One region of the Streptomyces kunmingensis genome, then DNA from elsewhere that is predicted to be linked to it. Evidence: riboswitches for the same ligand, from Rfam matches in the RefSeq annotation. Region 1 holds a riboswitch; the other holds the start of a gene.
What was found. A riboswitch is a leader RNA that binds a small molecule or an ion and turns the genes downstream of it on or off. The one in region 1 is predicted to bind glycine.

Region 1 (7,376 bases):
CGCGCGTTCGCCCGCAGCCACATCGCCACCGGGTCGTACTCGTCGGACATGGCCACCGTGGACACCGGCAGCCCGTCCGGGACCGCCGCGACGGACTGCTGCATCATCGCCCGGACCGCGTCCACCGACGCGGGCGCCGTGTCGTAGACGTCGAGGCCGATCGCCAGGTACGGCGCCCCGACCGCGGGCTGCACCCACGCGCGGCGCAGGGACCGGATCGCGGTGGTGCGGTGCGCGTTCTGCGCCAGCAGCGCCCAGAACTGGGGGATCTCGATGGCCGGCTCGGTCAGCCGCAGCGGACCGGCGGGCTGCCGGTCGAGGCCGCCCGCGATCCGGCGCAGGTCGAGCCAGGGCACCCCGACGCCGCCGCCGGGGGCGTGCGGGTTGAGCCAGAGGCCGTAGTGGTCGGGGTAGAGCGTGCGGGCCGCGTCGACGCCGCTGACGACTTCGTAGGCGCGGGACCAGCCGGACGCGGAGAGCTCCTGGGCGGAGGTGACGCAGGGGGCGTAGGAGAAACCGTCCACGTCCATGTTCCCGAACTGGGCGTCGGGCGAGCCTGCCTGGCCGTGCCAGAGCAGCATCCAGACCTGTCCGGCGGCGAGGGCCGCGAGGAGCGCCTCGTACGCGTCGTAGCGCCCGGGAGTCACCTGGCGCAGCATGTGCTCGACCTGTCCGGCCGCGGCCGTGCCCGACGCACTCACCCGTAACCGCCCCTTCGTGAACGTCCGTGTTCCGCCCGTGACCGGAGGGCACAGTGCCGCCCGGTCACGTCATGAAACCAGCTTAAGCGGCGTTCCTGACACCGACTTGACGGACGGTGTCACCGTTCCCGTACATAGAACGGACGTACGCGGGTGCGCAGGAAGTCGGCGACCGGGTCCTGGGTGACGTCGAGGAAGACCAGGTTCACCGGCCAGGCGGCGGGTGACCGGCCGAGCGCACGGCCGAGCGCGTCCAGCGGAAGGTCGCGCGCGGCGCCCTCCCACTGGGTCAGCTGTACGCCGATGAACAGCGACGGAGCCCCGTCCTCGACGACGGCGAGACAGCGGTGGGCGGACAGTACGGTGCCGGTCGCCTCGAACTCCTCGCGCACCGCCGCCAGGAAGTCCACCGGGTCCTGCTGCCAGTCCGGCTCGGAGAGCACGACGCGGCCACCGGTCGCCGGTCCGTCCAGCGGGGTGCGGCCGCTGCGGGCCAGTTCGGCGACGGCGGGCGGGGGCAGCGGGATGCCGATCGCGCCGTCCGGGTTCAGGGCGAGCCCGACCTGCGCGGGCAGCCCGCGCGCGAACTCGACGGCCGGGGCCACCGTGCAGTGCATCCGGCCACCGGTGACCTGCATGAACTGCTGCTCGGAGCTGAAGACGGGGACGAAGGCCTGGCCCTCGATCTCCAGCGTCGGCAGATCGAGGTCGCGGCTCTCGGTGCTGCCGCCCTGGGGCAGCGGAATCCAGATCGGGCTGCGGCCGAGGACCTCGACGATGCGGCCGCCCGCGCCCTCGACGCCGACCGCCGCGGCGAGGACCTCCTCCAGCTCGTTCGCCGGCCAGGCCTGTGCCGGGTGGGGGTGGGGGTGCGCGTCCTCGTGAAATGCCGGGTGTTCCATAGCCGCCGACGATAACGCCTGGGGTTCAGCCCCTGAACGTGATCCCGCCGAGCGCGTCGGTCGCCGCCCGGTCGAGGAGCACCGCCGATTCGATGCCTGCCGGCAGCTCGCCCCGCTCCGTCGACGTCACCAGCGCGCCCACCGCCCGCCGGTGCCGGGCGAACGCGTACCGCGACACCCCCCGGCCCCGCTCCAGCTGCCCTTCGAGCGCCGTGTCCGGGGGGACGTCGAGGAGCAGCAGGTGGACGGAGGCGCCGCGCCGCCGGGCCGCTCGCGTCACCCAGCGGCGCACCCACGCCTGGGTGCCGCAGTCGTGCACGACGACGCTGGCGCCGGAGCGCATCGCCTGGTGCAGGCCCACGTAGTGCGCGATGCGCACCAGCGGCCGGTAGAGCGCGTACGGCACGCCGCGCGGCAGCCGGGCGGCCCAGCGCTCGCGGGTGTCCTGGGAGTCGATGCGCACGACCGTGACGGCCCGTCGCATCAGGGTGGACTTGCCGCTGCCCGGCAGCCCCGAGAGGACGACGAGGTCGCCCGCCGCGAAGCCGATGAAGCGCGGTGTGCGGCCACCGCGCCCGCGCAGGTCCCGCACCGAACGCTGCCCGGGAATGCGCACCCCGGGCACCACCGTGGACGCGGCTGACGCCGCTGTCGCGTACGCCCCCGCGATCGCCTTGCGCACCGTGATCGTCCTCCCCGTCCCGCCCACTTACCCTTGCCCGCCAAGTGTAAAGAGAAGGTAATGCCCGCCGTGGGGTTTCCCCGTTCCACGGGCGTGCAATGATGTGCGCGCCACAGGCACACAACCGCATACCGGCCGCTTGAATCCGCGCGGGAGAGTTCCGGACACGTATGTGGGCCCGGACGCCGAAGGAGCAAGTTCCTCCCTTGAATCTCTCAGGCCCCGTACCGCGCGGGCGAGGCACATCTGAAAAGCGGGCCGACCGTCCAGTACGGCGGCCCCACCCAAGGTGCAAGCCATGACCATGAGTACGTGTGGTCGGGGCGAACCTCTCAGGTTCCGATGACAGATGGGGAGGGCCTCCGCCACGGGGGACCCCTCGCCATCGCCGTCACGCCCGGGAGCACCAGCCATGACCCGTACCCCTCGTACGACAGCCCTCGACGCCCTGCACCGCTCGCTGGGCGCCACGATGACCGATTTCGCCGGCTGGGACATGCCGCTGCGCTACGCCAGCGAGCGCGACGAGCACAACGCGGTGCGTACGAAGGCCGGGCTCTTCGACCTGTCCCACATGGGTGAGATCACGGTGTCCGGACCGGACGCGGTGGCGCTCCTGAACTTCGCGCTCGTGGGCAACATCGGCACGGTCGGCGTCGGCCGCGCCCGCTACACCATGATCTGCCGCGCGGACGGCGGCATCCTCGACGACCTGATCGTCTACCGCCTGGCCGAGACCGTGTACATGGTGGTCGCCAACGCGGGCAACGCGCAGACCGTCCTCGACGCCCTGACCGAGCGGGCCGCCGGGTTCGACGCCGAGGTCCGCGACGACCGGGACGCGTACGCGCTGATCGCCGTGCAGGGCCCGCACTCCCCCGCCATCGTGAAGTCCGTCACGGACGCCGACCTGGACGGGCTGAAGTACTACGCGGGTCTGCCGGGCACCGTCGCGGGCGTCGAGGCGCTCATCGCGCGCACCGGCTACACCGGCGAGGACGGCTTCGAGCTGTTCGTCGCGCCCGCCGACGCGGAGAAGCTGTGGCAGGCGCTGACCGAGGCGGGCGCGGAGTACGGCCTCACGCCGTGCGGCCTGTCCTGCCGCGACACGCTGCGCCTGGAGGCGGGTATGCCGCTGTACGGGCACGAGCTGACCACGGAGCTGACGCCGTTCGACGCGGGGCTCGGCCGGGTCGTGAAGTTCGAGAAGGACGGCGACTTCGTGGGCCGCGAGGCGCTGACGGCCGCCGCCGAGCGCGCCGAGAGCGCCCCGCCCCGCAAGCTCGTCGGCCTGGTCGCCGAGGGCCGCCGCGTCCCGCGCGCGGGCATGCCGGTCGTCCACGAGGGACAGGTGATCGGCGAGGTCACCTCCGGCGCCCCCTCCCCGACCCTGGGCAAGCCGATCGCCATGGCGTACGTGGACGCCGCGCACGCCGGGCCGGGCGCGGCGGGCGTGGGTGTGGACATCCGCGGTACGCATGAGCCGTACGAGGTCGTGGCGCTGCCGTTCTACAAGCGCCAGAAGTAACGCTCGTATCCCGGCGCCCTCCCCCACTGTCATCAGCACCGCCTCGCGTACAGGAGAATTCGACTCATGAGCAACCCCCAGCAGCTGCGTTACAGCAAGGAGCACGAGTGGCTGTCGGCCGTGGAGGACGGCGTCGCCACGGTCGGCATCACGGAGCACGCGGCCAACGCGCTCGGTGACATCGTCTTCGTCCAGCTCCCCGAGGTCGGCGACGCCATCACCGCGGGCGAGACCTGCGGCGAGCTGGAGTCCACCAAGTCGGTCTCCGACCTGTACTCCCCCGTGTCGGGCGAGGTCACCGAGGCCAACACGGACGTCGTCGACGACCCGTCCCTGGTGAACTCGGCGCCCTTCGAGGGCGGCTGGCTGTTCAAGGTCCGGATCTCCGAGGAGCCGAAGGACCTGCTCACCGCCGACGAGTACACCGAGTTCTCCGGGAGCTGACCCGATATGACCGACAAGTCCGCAATGAACCAGTCCCTGCACGAGCTCGACCCGGACGTGGCCAAGGCCGTCGACGCCGAGCTGCACCGCCAGCAGTCGACCCTGGAAATGATCGCGTCGGAGAACTTCGCGCCGGTCGCCGTCATGGAGGCCCAGGGCTCGGTCCTCACCAACAAGTACGCCGAGGGCTACCCCGGCCGCCGCTACTACGGCGGCTGCGAGCACGTCGACGTCACCGAGCAGATCGCGATCGACCGGGTCAAGGAGCTGTTCGGCGCCGAGTACGCCAACGTGCAGCCGCACTCGGGCGCCTCCGCGAACCAGGCCGCCCTCTTCGCGCTCGCCAAGCCCGGCGACACGATCCTCGGCCTGGACCTGGCGCACGGCGGCCACCTCACGCACGGCATGCGCCTGAACTTCTCCGGCAAGCAGTTCGACGTGGTCGCGTACCACGTCGACGACAACGGCCTGGTCGACATGGCCGAGCTGGAGCGGCTCGCCAAGGAGCACCGCCCGAAGGTGATCATCGCCGGCTGGTCGGCGTACCCGCGCCGGCTGGACTTCGCCGAGTTCCGTCGCATCGCCGACGAGGTCGAGGCGTACCTGTGGGTCGACATGGCGCACTTCGCGGGCCTGGTGGCCGCGGGCCTGCACCCCAACCCCGTGCCGTACGCGGACGTCGTCACGTCCACCACGCACAAGACGCTCGGCGGTCCGCGCGGCGGCATCATCCTCGCCAAGAAGGACTTCGCGAAGAAGCTGAACTCATCCGTCTTCCCGGGCTTCCAGGGCGGTCCCCTGGAGCACGTGATCGCGGCGAAGGCGGTCTCCTTCAAGGTCGCCGCCAGTGAGGACTTCAAGGAGCGCCAGCAGCGCACGATCGAGGGTGCCCGTATCCTCGCCGAGCGCCTGACCTCGGAGGACGCCCGCGCCCACGGCGTGAACGTGCTCTCCGGCGGCACGGACGTGCACCTCGTCCTGGTCGACCTGCGCGACTCCGAACTGGACGGCCAGCAGGCCGAGGACCGCCTCCACGAGGTCGGCATCACGGTCAACCGCAACGCCGTCCCGAACGACCCGCGCCCGCCGATGGTCACTTCCGGCCTGCGCATCGGCACGCCCGCGCTCGCCACCCGCGGCTTCACCGCCGAGGACTTCACCGAGGTCGCCGACGTGATCGCCGAGGCCCTCAAGCCGTCCTACGACGTGGACGCCCTCAAGGCACGGGTGACCGCATTGGCCGAGAAGCACCCGCTGTACCCCGGCCTGTAACGGTTCCGCTGGAGTTACGTACCCTTTCGTACATACGTCCTTACGGGGCATCGCGCACACTGGACCCACCAGGTTTCAGTGGGCACGGTGCCCCGCCCCGTGCCCCCGGCAGACAACGGCGTCTACCAACCATCTTTGGAGTTCCACCGTGGCCATCTCGGTCTTCGACCTGTTCTCGATCGGCATCGGCCCGTCCAGCTCGCACACAGTCGGCCCGATGCGCGCGGCGCGCATGTTCGCGCGCCGCCTGAAGAACGAGGGCCTGCTGGCCCACACCGCCTCGATACGCGCCGAGCTGTACGGCTCCCTGGGCGCGACCGGCCACGGACACGGCACCCCGAAAGCGGTCCTGCTCGGCCTGGAGGGCGAGTCCCCGCGCACCGTCGACGTCGAGCACGCCGACGAGCGGGTGGAGGAGATCAGGTCGTCGGGCCGGATCAATCTGCTCGCCGTGCACGACATCGCCTTCTCCTACGACGACGACCTGGTCCTGCACCGCCGCGAGACCCTGCCGTACCACGCCAACGGCATGCGCCTGTGGGCGTACGACGCCGAGGGCGCCGAGCTGCTGACCAAGACGTACTACTCGGTCGGCGGCGGCTTCGTCGTCGACGAGTCCGTCCTGGCGGCGGAGGGAGCGGCAGGCGAGAACCCGGTCGTGCCGGACGACACCGTGCTGAAGTACCCCTTCCGCACCGGCGACGAGCTGCTGCGCCTCACCCGGGAGACGGGCCTGTCCATCCCGGCGCTGATGCTGGAGAACGAGAAGGCCTGGCGCACCGAGGACGAGATCCGCTCCGGGCTCCTCGAACTGTGGCGCGTGATGCAGGCGTGCGTGTCGCGCGGCATGTCCCGCGAGGGCATCCTGCCGGGCGGCCTCAAGGTCCGCCGCCGGGCCGCCGGTTCGGCCCGCAAGCTGCGCGCCGAGGGCGAGCCGCTGGCGCACGCCATGGAGTGGATCACGCTGTACGCGATGGCGGTGAACGAGGAGAACGCGGCGGGCGGCCGGGTCGTCACCGCGCCGACGAACGGCGCGGCCGGCATCATCCCGGCGGTCCTGCACTACTACGTGAACTTCGTGCCCGGCGCCGATGAGGAGGGCGTGGTCCGCTTCCTGCTCTCGGCCGGCGCGATCGGCATGCTGTTCAAGGAGAACGCGTCGATCTCCGGCGCCGAGGTCGGCTGCCAGGGCGAGGTCGGCTCGGCCTGCTCGATGGCGGCGGGCGCGCTCGCCGAGGTGCTCGGCGGCAGCCCGGAGCAGGTCGAGAACGCGGCCGAGATCGGCATGGAGCACAACCTCGGCCTGACCTGCGACCCGGTCGGCGGGCTCGTCCAGATCCCCTGCATCGAGCGCAACGGCATGGCGGCCGTGAAGGCCGTCACCGCCGCCAAGATGGCGATGCGCGGCGACGGCTCCCACAAGGTCTCCCTCGACAAGGTCATCAAGACCATGAAGGAGACCGGCGCCGACATGAGCGTCAAGTACAAGGAGACGGCGCGGGGCGGGCTCGCGGTGAACATCATCGAGTGCTGAGCCGCCGCGCTCGCCTCCCGAGGATCTACAGCGTCGCGCTGGTCCCCGCGCCGGACGCGCTGCCCGCGAGCCACTGGTCCCAGCTCACGTTGAAGGCCGCGTAGCCGTTGTCGGCCGGGGCCTTGGCGCGCGGGGAGCCGGTGATGGTGACGGGGTCGCCCTGCTTGACCTGCCCGTAGAACCACTTGGCGTCGGACATCGACAGGTGGACGCAGCCGTGCGAGCCGCGGGCGCTGCCGCTGCCCGGGTTCGGGTCGCCGGTCGAGTAGTGGACGTAGGTGCCGGACTGGGTGAGGTGGACGTCCCAGGGCAG
Region 2 (7,376 bases), on a different contig from region 1:
CTCCACCGAGCGCGCCCTGCGCCAGGCGGAGTCCCTGCCGAAGACCTACCAGCCACGCCTGCTCTCGGTCCCGGAGCTGTACATGCTCACCCTGTGGCTGCACGGCGACCACACCGCGGACGCCGCGAGCGGGCATCCGGCGGCCGACGACATCCTGGTCCCGCTCGCGCCGGCGCCGCCCGGCATCGCGGCCAACCGACCGCACCGCGTGGCGGAACTGCTCCCGGTCCTCGCCCTGCGGCTGACACCACCACGGGCCGTCCTGCTCGCCTGACGCGACCGGAAGAACAGCGCGCCCTCACAGACCTGTGCCCCGCACCGTCCGCCGTCCGGTCGCGGGGCACAGCCATGCCGGAGCGGACTAGTCCACTCCGGCCACCCCGAACCACCCGAAGAGGCAGTGCTGTTGGACTGAACCGTCCGCACGGGTGACGCGTCTCAATCCAGTAAGGACCGCTGCTACGAAATCCCTGCGGATTGACGCCCACAGGGCAACACTGGGTTCCGGACCGACTGAATACGGGGGGCGGCGATGAACACGACTTCGAGCCGCAGCACGGACGACAACATCATCGACATCACTACGCAGCGAAAGAACCCATCCATGTGCCAGCACCAGCCATCGTGCCCGACAGCAGAGTCCGCGGACAGGGAGGCCGCGCTTCCCGTGGCTCACCACCCGGAGCAGGGCTGGAGCCTCCTGTGCAACGGGGTCCTGCTCTTCGAGGACACCGGCGAGCTGCTGCCCAACGGCACGATCATCGCCCCGCACCGCCCGCTCGGAGCGGTGGTGACAGCCGCCTAGGGCGCGAGGAAGCGAGGAACTGCGCGACCAGCCACGGACAACGGCCGGCCGCGCAGCCCTCTCGGCCATCACGCCTCGTAGGCATCCAGGGGCGGGCACGAGCACACGAGGTTCCGGTCACCGAACGCCTGGTCGATACGGCGCACCGGCGGCCAGTACTTGTCGGAAGCGGCGACCCCCGCGGGGAACACGGCTTCCTCGCGGCTGTACGCGTGCTCCCACTCCCCGCCGAGCATCCCGGCCGTGTGCGGAGCGTTCCGCAGCGGGTTGTCCTGCGCCGGCCACTCGCCGGAGGCGACCCGCTCGACCTCCCCGCGAATGGCGATCATCGCCTCGCAGAACCGGTCGAGTTCGCCGATGTCCTCGCTCTCGGTCGGCTCGATCATCAGCGTCCCGGCGACCGGGAACGACATGGTCGGCGCGTGGAACCCGTAGTCGATGAGGCGCTTGGCGATGTCGTCGACGGTGACCCCGGTCGCCTTGCTCAGCGGCCGCAGATCGATGATGCACTCGTGCGCGACGAGCCCGCCGGGCCCGGTGTAGAGCACGGGGAAGTGCGGCTCGAGCCGCTTGGCGATGTAGTTCGCGGAGAGCACGGCGACCTGCGTCGCCCGCTTCAGCCCTTCGCCGCCCATGAGACGCACGTACGACCACGAGATCGGCAGGATGCCGGCGGAGCCCCACGGCGCGGCCGAGATCGGCCCGACCCCGGTCTCCGGTCCCGCGGCCGGCTGCATCGGGTGGTTCGGCAGGTACGGCGCCAGGTGCGCGCGCACACCGACCGGGCCCACACCGGGACCGCCGCCGCCGTGCGGGATGCAGAACGTCTTGTGCAGGTTCAGGTGCGAGACGTCGCCGCCGAAGTGGCCCGGCTTGGCAAGGCCCACCAGAGCGTTGAGGTTCGCCCCGTCGACGTACACCTGACCGCCGGCGTCGTGCACCGCGGCGCAGATGTCGGCGACGTGCTCCTCGAAGACGCCGTGCGTCGACGGGTACGTGATCATGAGGACGGAGAGCTGGTCGGCGTAGGTCTCGATCTTGGCCCGCAGGTCCTCGACGTCGATCTCACCGTCGTCGGCGGTCTTCACGACGACGACCTTCATACCGGCCATCACGGCGCTCGCCGCGTTCGTGCCGTGCGCCGACGACGGGATGAGGCAGACGGTCCGCTGCTCGTCCCCGTTGGCGCGGTGGTAGCCGCGCACCGCGAGCAACCCGGCCAGCTCGCCCTGCGAACCGGCGTTGGGCTGCAACGACACCTTGTCGTAGCCCGTGACCTCCGCGAGCCGCTCCTCGAGCTCCGTGATGAGCGTCAGGTAGCCCTGCGCCTGCTCGGCCGGCACGAAGGGGTGCAGCTGCCCGAACTCGGGCCAGGTGACCGGCTCCATCTCCGTCGTCGCGTTGAGCTTCATCGTGCAGGAGCCCAGCGGGATCATGCCGCGGTCGAGCGCGTAGTCGCGGTCGGCGAGCTTGCGCAGGTAGCGCAGCATCGCGGTCTCGGAGCGGTGCTGGTGGAAGACGGGGTGCGTCAGGATCTCGTCGGTGCGCAGCGCGTCCCCGGGCAGCACGTCCGCCGTCCCGGCGTCCAGCGCCTCGATGTCGCCCTCGACCCCGAACGCGCCCCAGACGACGTGCAGTTGGCTCCGCGTCGTGGTCTCGTCGCAGGCGACGGAGACGTGATCGGCGTCGACCAGCCGCACGTTGACCCCGCCCTCGCGGGCGGTGCGGACGACCTGAGCGGCCGTGCCCGGCACCCGGACGGTCACGGTGTCGAAGTACACCTCGTGCACGACCTCGACGCCGCCCGCCGTCAGACCGGCCGCCAGCAAGGTGGCGTAGCGGTGGGCGCGCTGCGCGATGGAACGCAGGCCGTCCGGCCCGTGGTAGACGGCGTACATTCCGGCCATCACGGCGAGCAGGACCTGCGCCGTGCAGATGTTGCTCGTCGCCTTCTCACGACGGATGTGCTGCTCACGCGTCTGCAGGGCGAGGCGGTACGCCTTGTTCCCGTCGGCGTCGACGGAGACACCGACGAGCCGCCCGGGCAGGGACCGCGCGAACTTCTCCCGTACGGCCATGTAACCGGCGTGCGGGCCGCCGAAGCCCATCGGTACACCGAAGCGCTGCGTCGTGCCGACGGCGATGTCCGCGCCCAGCTCGCCGGGCGAGGTCAGCAGCGTCAGAGCGAGCAGATCGGCGGCGACGGTGACGATGGCGCCCAGCTCGTGCGCCTGCTCGATGACGGGCTTGATGTCCCGCACGGCGCCGGAGGCCCCCGGGTACTGCACGAGTACGCCGACGACGCCGCGCTCGGCGACCTCGGCGGGAATCCCGTCGCTCAGGTCGGCGACGACGATCTCCACACCGGTCGGCTCGGCGCGCGTCCGGATGACGGCGACGGTCTGCGGCAGCGCGTCGGCGTCCACCACGTACGCGCCGTTCTTGACCTTGCCGATACGCCGCGACAGCGCCATGGCCTCGGCGGCGGCCGTGCCCTCGTCGAGGAGGGAGGCGCCGGACGTCGGCAGTCCGGTCAGTTCGGCGACCATGGTCTGGAAGTTGAGCAGCGCCTCCAGGCGGCCCTGCGAGATCTCCGGCTGGTACGGCGTGTAGGCCGTGTACCAGGACGGGTTCTCCATGACGTTGCGCAGGATGACGGGCGGCGTGAACGTCCCGTAGTAGCCGAGCCCGATCATCGAGCCGAGCACCTGGTTCCGGTCCGCGAGGGAGCGCAGCTCGGCGAGCACCTCGGCCTCGGTCCTGGCGGCCGGCAGCTGAAGCGCCTCGGCGCTCTTGATCACGTCCGGCACCGCGGCCGCCGTCAGCTCGTCGAGCGAGCCGTAGCCGACCTGCGCGAGCATCTTGGCCTGCGCGGCGTCATCCGGACCGATGTGGCGCTGCTCGAAGGGGATGCCCTGCTCCAGCGCGGAGAGCGGAGTACGGTTGGCGGTCATTGCGGAGGCCTCCTGGTCATTGCGACCTGCGAGGGGCACCACGGCGTGGGTGCCCGGACGGCCTCCCCCTCTGTCATCTCAACCTGAGAGCTTCACCGGTCCGCCCCGCGCGAGCACGGAACACACCGGCTTTCACCGTCGGTGAGAGCGGGAAACGAGCACCCGCCCTGCTTTCCAGAGTGACCTCGTCCGTGCGGTACATGGGCCTGAGAGATTCCGGGGAGGATTTGCTCCTTCGGCGTCCCCGACAACTTCCGGAGACTCTCCCGCACGGGGTCAGCAGCCATTTGCCAGCCTACCAGCGGCGACTTGAGCGGAACCCTCGAGTGGCCGCCATCCCCAATGTGCTCTTTCGTAGTGCTTACAGACGAGTTGCGACCATTGGGAGGGCCCGTGCAGACCGACGTCGATCCGCGCAACTTGATCGGCCGCAAGGCGTTCGACCGCAACGGCAGCAAGATCGGCACGATCGACGAGGTCTACCTCGACGACGCCACGGGCGTGCCGGAGTGGGCGGCGATCCGCACCGGCCTCTTCAGCCGCGACGCCTTCATCCCCCTGGAACCCAGCGAACTGGTCGACGGCACCCTCCGCGTCCCCTTCGAACGCGCCCTGATCAAGGACTCCCCGGACTTCGGCGTAGGCCGCCACCTCTCCCCCGAACAGGAACTACAGCTCTACCACCACTACGGCCTGGACCTCACACCCCCACACGCCTCGGACGACCTCATGTTCGGCCACATAGCAGGCTCAGAACCCGACCACCCCTAACCCGATCAAGCCCAACCAGCACCAAATCAAGCCCCTCCGGCGATTGAGGAGCGGGGTCCGGGGCAGAGCCCCGCGTCACCGCGCGCCACCACCCCACCCGCACTGCAACCCCGGCCCCCTACTCCCCCGGCTCGACCAACGGCAACGGCTCCCCCGGCACCAACAAGGGGTCATCAACAAGAAACGTCCGAACCCGCCCGGGCCCCACCGCATAGGGCGTCTCGAACCGCACAGTCACCCGCCCAAGCCCACTCCCCTGCACCCACCCGGCCCCGAACTCCGCGTGCCGCACATCGTGCCCCGCCATCCACCGCCGCTCGCCCACCACCGGCTCGGCCACCACCTCGGCCACCTCGGCCCGCTCCCGCTCCTCCCCCTCCTCACCGGCGCCCTCCGCCCCCCGGCTCTCCTCGGCGGCAGCCGCCTGCGCAGCCGCCTGCGCGAACAGATCCTCCTGCGTGTAGTCGGCGAGCCCGCTCACCCCGACCCCGAGCAGCCGCACCCCGCCCGTCGTGTCCACGGACTCCAGCAGCCGCGCGGCGGCCTCCCGCACCACCCCCGGATCGTCCGTCGGCCCCCGCAGCGTCTCGGACCGCGTCAGGGTGGAGAAGTCGTACCGCCGCACCTTCAGAACCACGGTCCGCCCCGACCGCTCGGCCGCCCGCAGCCGCTCCACACACCGGTCGGCGAGCCGCTGCACCTCCGCCCGGACCCGCACCCGCTCGTGGATGTCCACGTCGTACGTGTCCTCGACCGACACCGACTTGGAATCGCGCTCGGCGACCACGGGCCGGGCGTCATGGGCCAGGGCCATGGCGTACAGCTGCGCCCCGTGCGACTTTCCGAGGAGGCGCACCAGCTCGTCCTCGCCCGCCTCGGCGATCTCCGCGACGGTGAGGATCCCGGCCCGCCGCAGATGGTCCCCGGTAGCGGGCCCCACGCCCGGCAGGATCCGCACGGACTTCGGCCCGAGCAGCGCCCGCTCGGTCCCCGGCCGTATCAGCACCAGGCCGTCCGGCTTCGCCTCCTCCGACGCGATCTTCGCCAGCATCTTGGAGGCGGCGAGCCCTACGGACCCGGTCAGCCCGGTCACGCGCCGGATGTCCGCCCGCAGCCGGGCACCGACGGCCTCCGCGGAAGACTCGTCCCAGGCCACCTCACCGGCCTCCAGATCGACGAACGCCTCGTCGAGGCTCAAGGGCTCCACCAGCGGCGAGAGCTCCCGCAGCAGCCCCATCACCTGCTCGCTGATCTCCCGGTAGAGCCGGAACCGCGGCACCAGGTACGCGGCGTTGGGAGCGAGCCGCCGGGCCTGCCCCATCGGCATAGCCGAATGCACCCCGAACTTCCGCGCCTCGTACGACGCCGTCGCCACGACGCCACGCGGCCCGAGCCCGCCCACGACGACAGCTTTCCCGCGCAGGCTCGGCTTGGCCGCCTGCTCCGCCGAGGCGTAGAAGGCGTCCATGTCGAGATGCAGAATCGTCGGCCCGGTCCTCACCTCACCGATGCTGCCCTACGCCACTGACAACGCGGCCGCACGGCCCGCGGGGCCCGTCCTCACACGGCCCGGTTGCGCCGCCTCGCCAGCTCGTCGGAGGGGTTGTGCCCGACCAGCGTCTCGCCGGTGTCCACCCGCTCCCCGTGCAGCTGCGACAGGGCTCTCTCCACGTCCTGCCAGACCACGCCCACCGCGATCCCGAAGATCCCCTGCCCGCCCTGGAGCAGCTCGTGGACCTCGGCCGGTGACGTGCACTCGTACACCGTTGCGCCGTCGCTCATGAGCGTCATGCGCTCCAGGTCCGCGAAGCCCCGCTCCCGCAGATGCTGCACGGCCGTACGGATGTTCTGCAGCGAGACACCCGTGTCCAGGAAGCGCTTGACGACCTTGAGGACGACGACGTCCCGGAAGCTGTACAGACGCTGCGTCCCCGAGCCGTACGCGGCCCGCACGCTGGGCTCGACGAGGCCGGTCCTGGCCCAGTAGTCGAGCTGTCGATAAGTGATGCCGGCCGCCGCGCACGCGGTCGGTCCCCGGTACCCGACGTCCCCCTGCTCGGAAGCCGCTTCGCCGCTCTCCCCCGCCACCGCAGACACTGCCTGCGGGCGCTGCGGAGTGTGATCGGCCGCGCTGCCGTGAAACGAGTACGGACCGCCCGTCGCCGTACCGTCGCCGCTGCTTCTCACGCCGACCTCCTCTTTGACCTGCCTTCACGACGGTAGGCAGTCACAAGGGGTGCGTCAACGAACGCCACACTCGCCACGCCGAGTGATAATCACCCTAGGAGTGGTTTCCCGTATCCCACCGCGGGGAAAGGCTAGCCGAATGTGCCGAGGCGGCCGCCGCTGGGCGACCGCCTCATGGTCATTTTCTGCCGGTCACTGGCTGTTGGTCCCGAAGTCCTCGGGCGAGATCTGGTCGAGGAACTCGCGGAACTTCTCCACCTCGTCCTCCTGCTCGTCCGGGATCGCGATCCCGGCATCGTCCAGGACCCCGTCACTGCCGAAGATCGGCGTGCCGGTGCGCAGCGCCAGCGCTATGGCGTCGGACGGGCGGGCGCTGACCTCGACGCCGCTCGCGAACACCAGCTCCGCATAGAAGACACCTTCCCGCAGGTCGGTGATGCGTACTTCCGTCAGCTCCTGTCCGACCGCTTCCAGCACGTCCTTGAACAGGTCGTGCGTCAGCGGACGCGCGGGAGCCATGCCCTGCTGGGCGAAGGCGATCGCGGTCGCCTCCCCCGGTCCGATCCAGATGGGGAGGTAACGGTCGCCTCCCACTTCACGCAGGAGCACGATCGGCTGGTTGGAGGGCATTTCCACCCGGACACCTACGACGTCGAGCT

Region 2: it holds a riboswitch for glycine, as region 1 does, so the genes downstream of both, gcvP (aminomethyl-transferring glycine dehydrogenase) here and gcvT (glycine cleavage system aminomethyltransferase GcvT) in region 1, are expected to answer to the same signal.

Annotation. Positions count from the first base shown of each region.
Region 1 covers NZ_BAAATS010000019.1:327,317-334,692, forward strand. The annotation lists gene ABD366_RS25820 (enhanced serine sensitivity protein SseB C-terminal domain-containing protein) at 1-701, opposite strand, end outside; gene ABD366_RS25825 (enhanced serine sensitivity protein SseB) at 821-1,603, opposite strand; gene ABD366_RS25830 (AAA family ATPase) at 1,629-2,291, opposite strand; glycine riboswitch at 2,426-2,525, shown strand; glycine riboswitch at 2,526-2,644, shown strand; gene gcvT (glycine cleavage system aminomethyltransferase GcvT) at 2,698-3,813, shown strand; gene gcvH (glycine cleavage system protein GcvH) at 3,880-4,257, shown strand; gene ABD366_RS25845 (serine hydroxymethyltransferase) at 4,264-5,529, shown strand; gene ABD366_RS25850 (L-serine ammonia-lyase) at 5,678-7,063, shown strand; gene ABD366_RS25855 (L,D-transpeptidase) at 7,089-7,376, opposite strand, start outside.
Region 2 covers NZ_BAAATS010000074.1:7,487-14,862, reverse strand. The annotation lists gene ABD366_RS43235 (hypothetical protein) at 1-274, shown strand, start outside; gene ABD366_RS43230 (DUF5999 family protein) at 605-805, shown strand; gene gcvP (aminomethyl-transferring glycine dehydrogenase) at 874-3,759, opposite strand; glycine riboswitch at 3,944-4,038, opposite strand; gene ABD366_RS43220 (PRC-barrel domain-containing protein) at 4,153-4,530, shown strand; gene ABD366_RS43215 (DNA polymerase IV) at 4,649-6,031, opposite strand; gene ABD366_RS43210 (MerR family transcriptional regulator) at 6,091-6,717, opposite strand; gene ABD366_RS43205 (bifunctional nuclease family protein) at 6,910-7,376, opposite strand, start outside.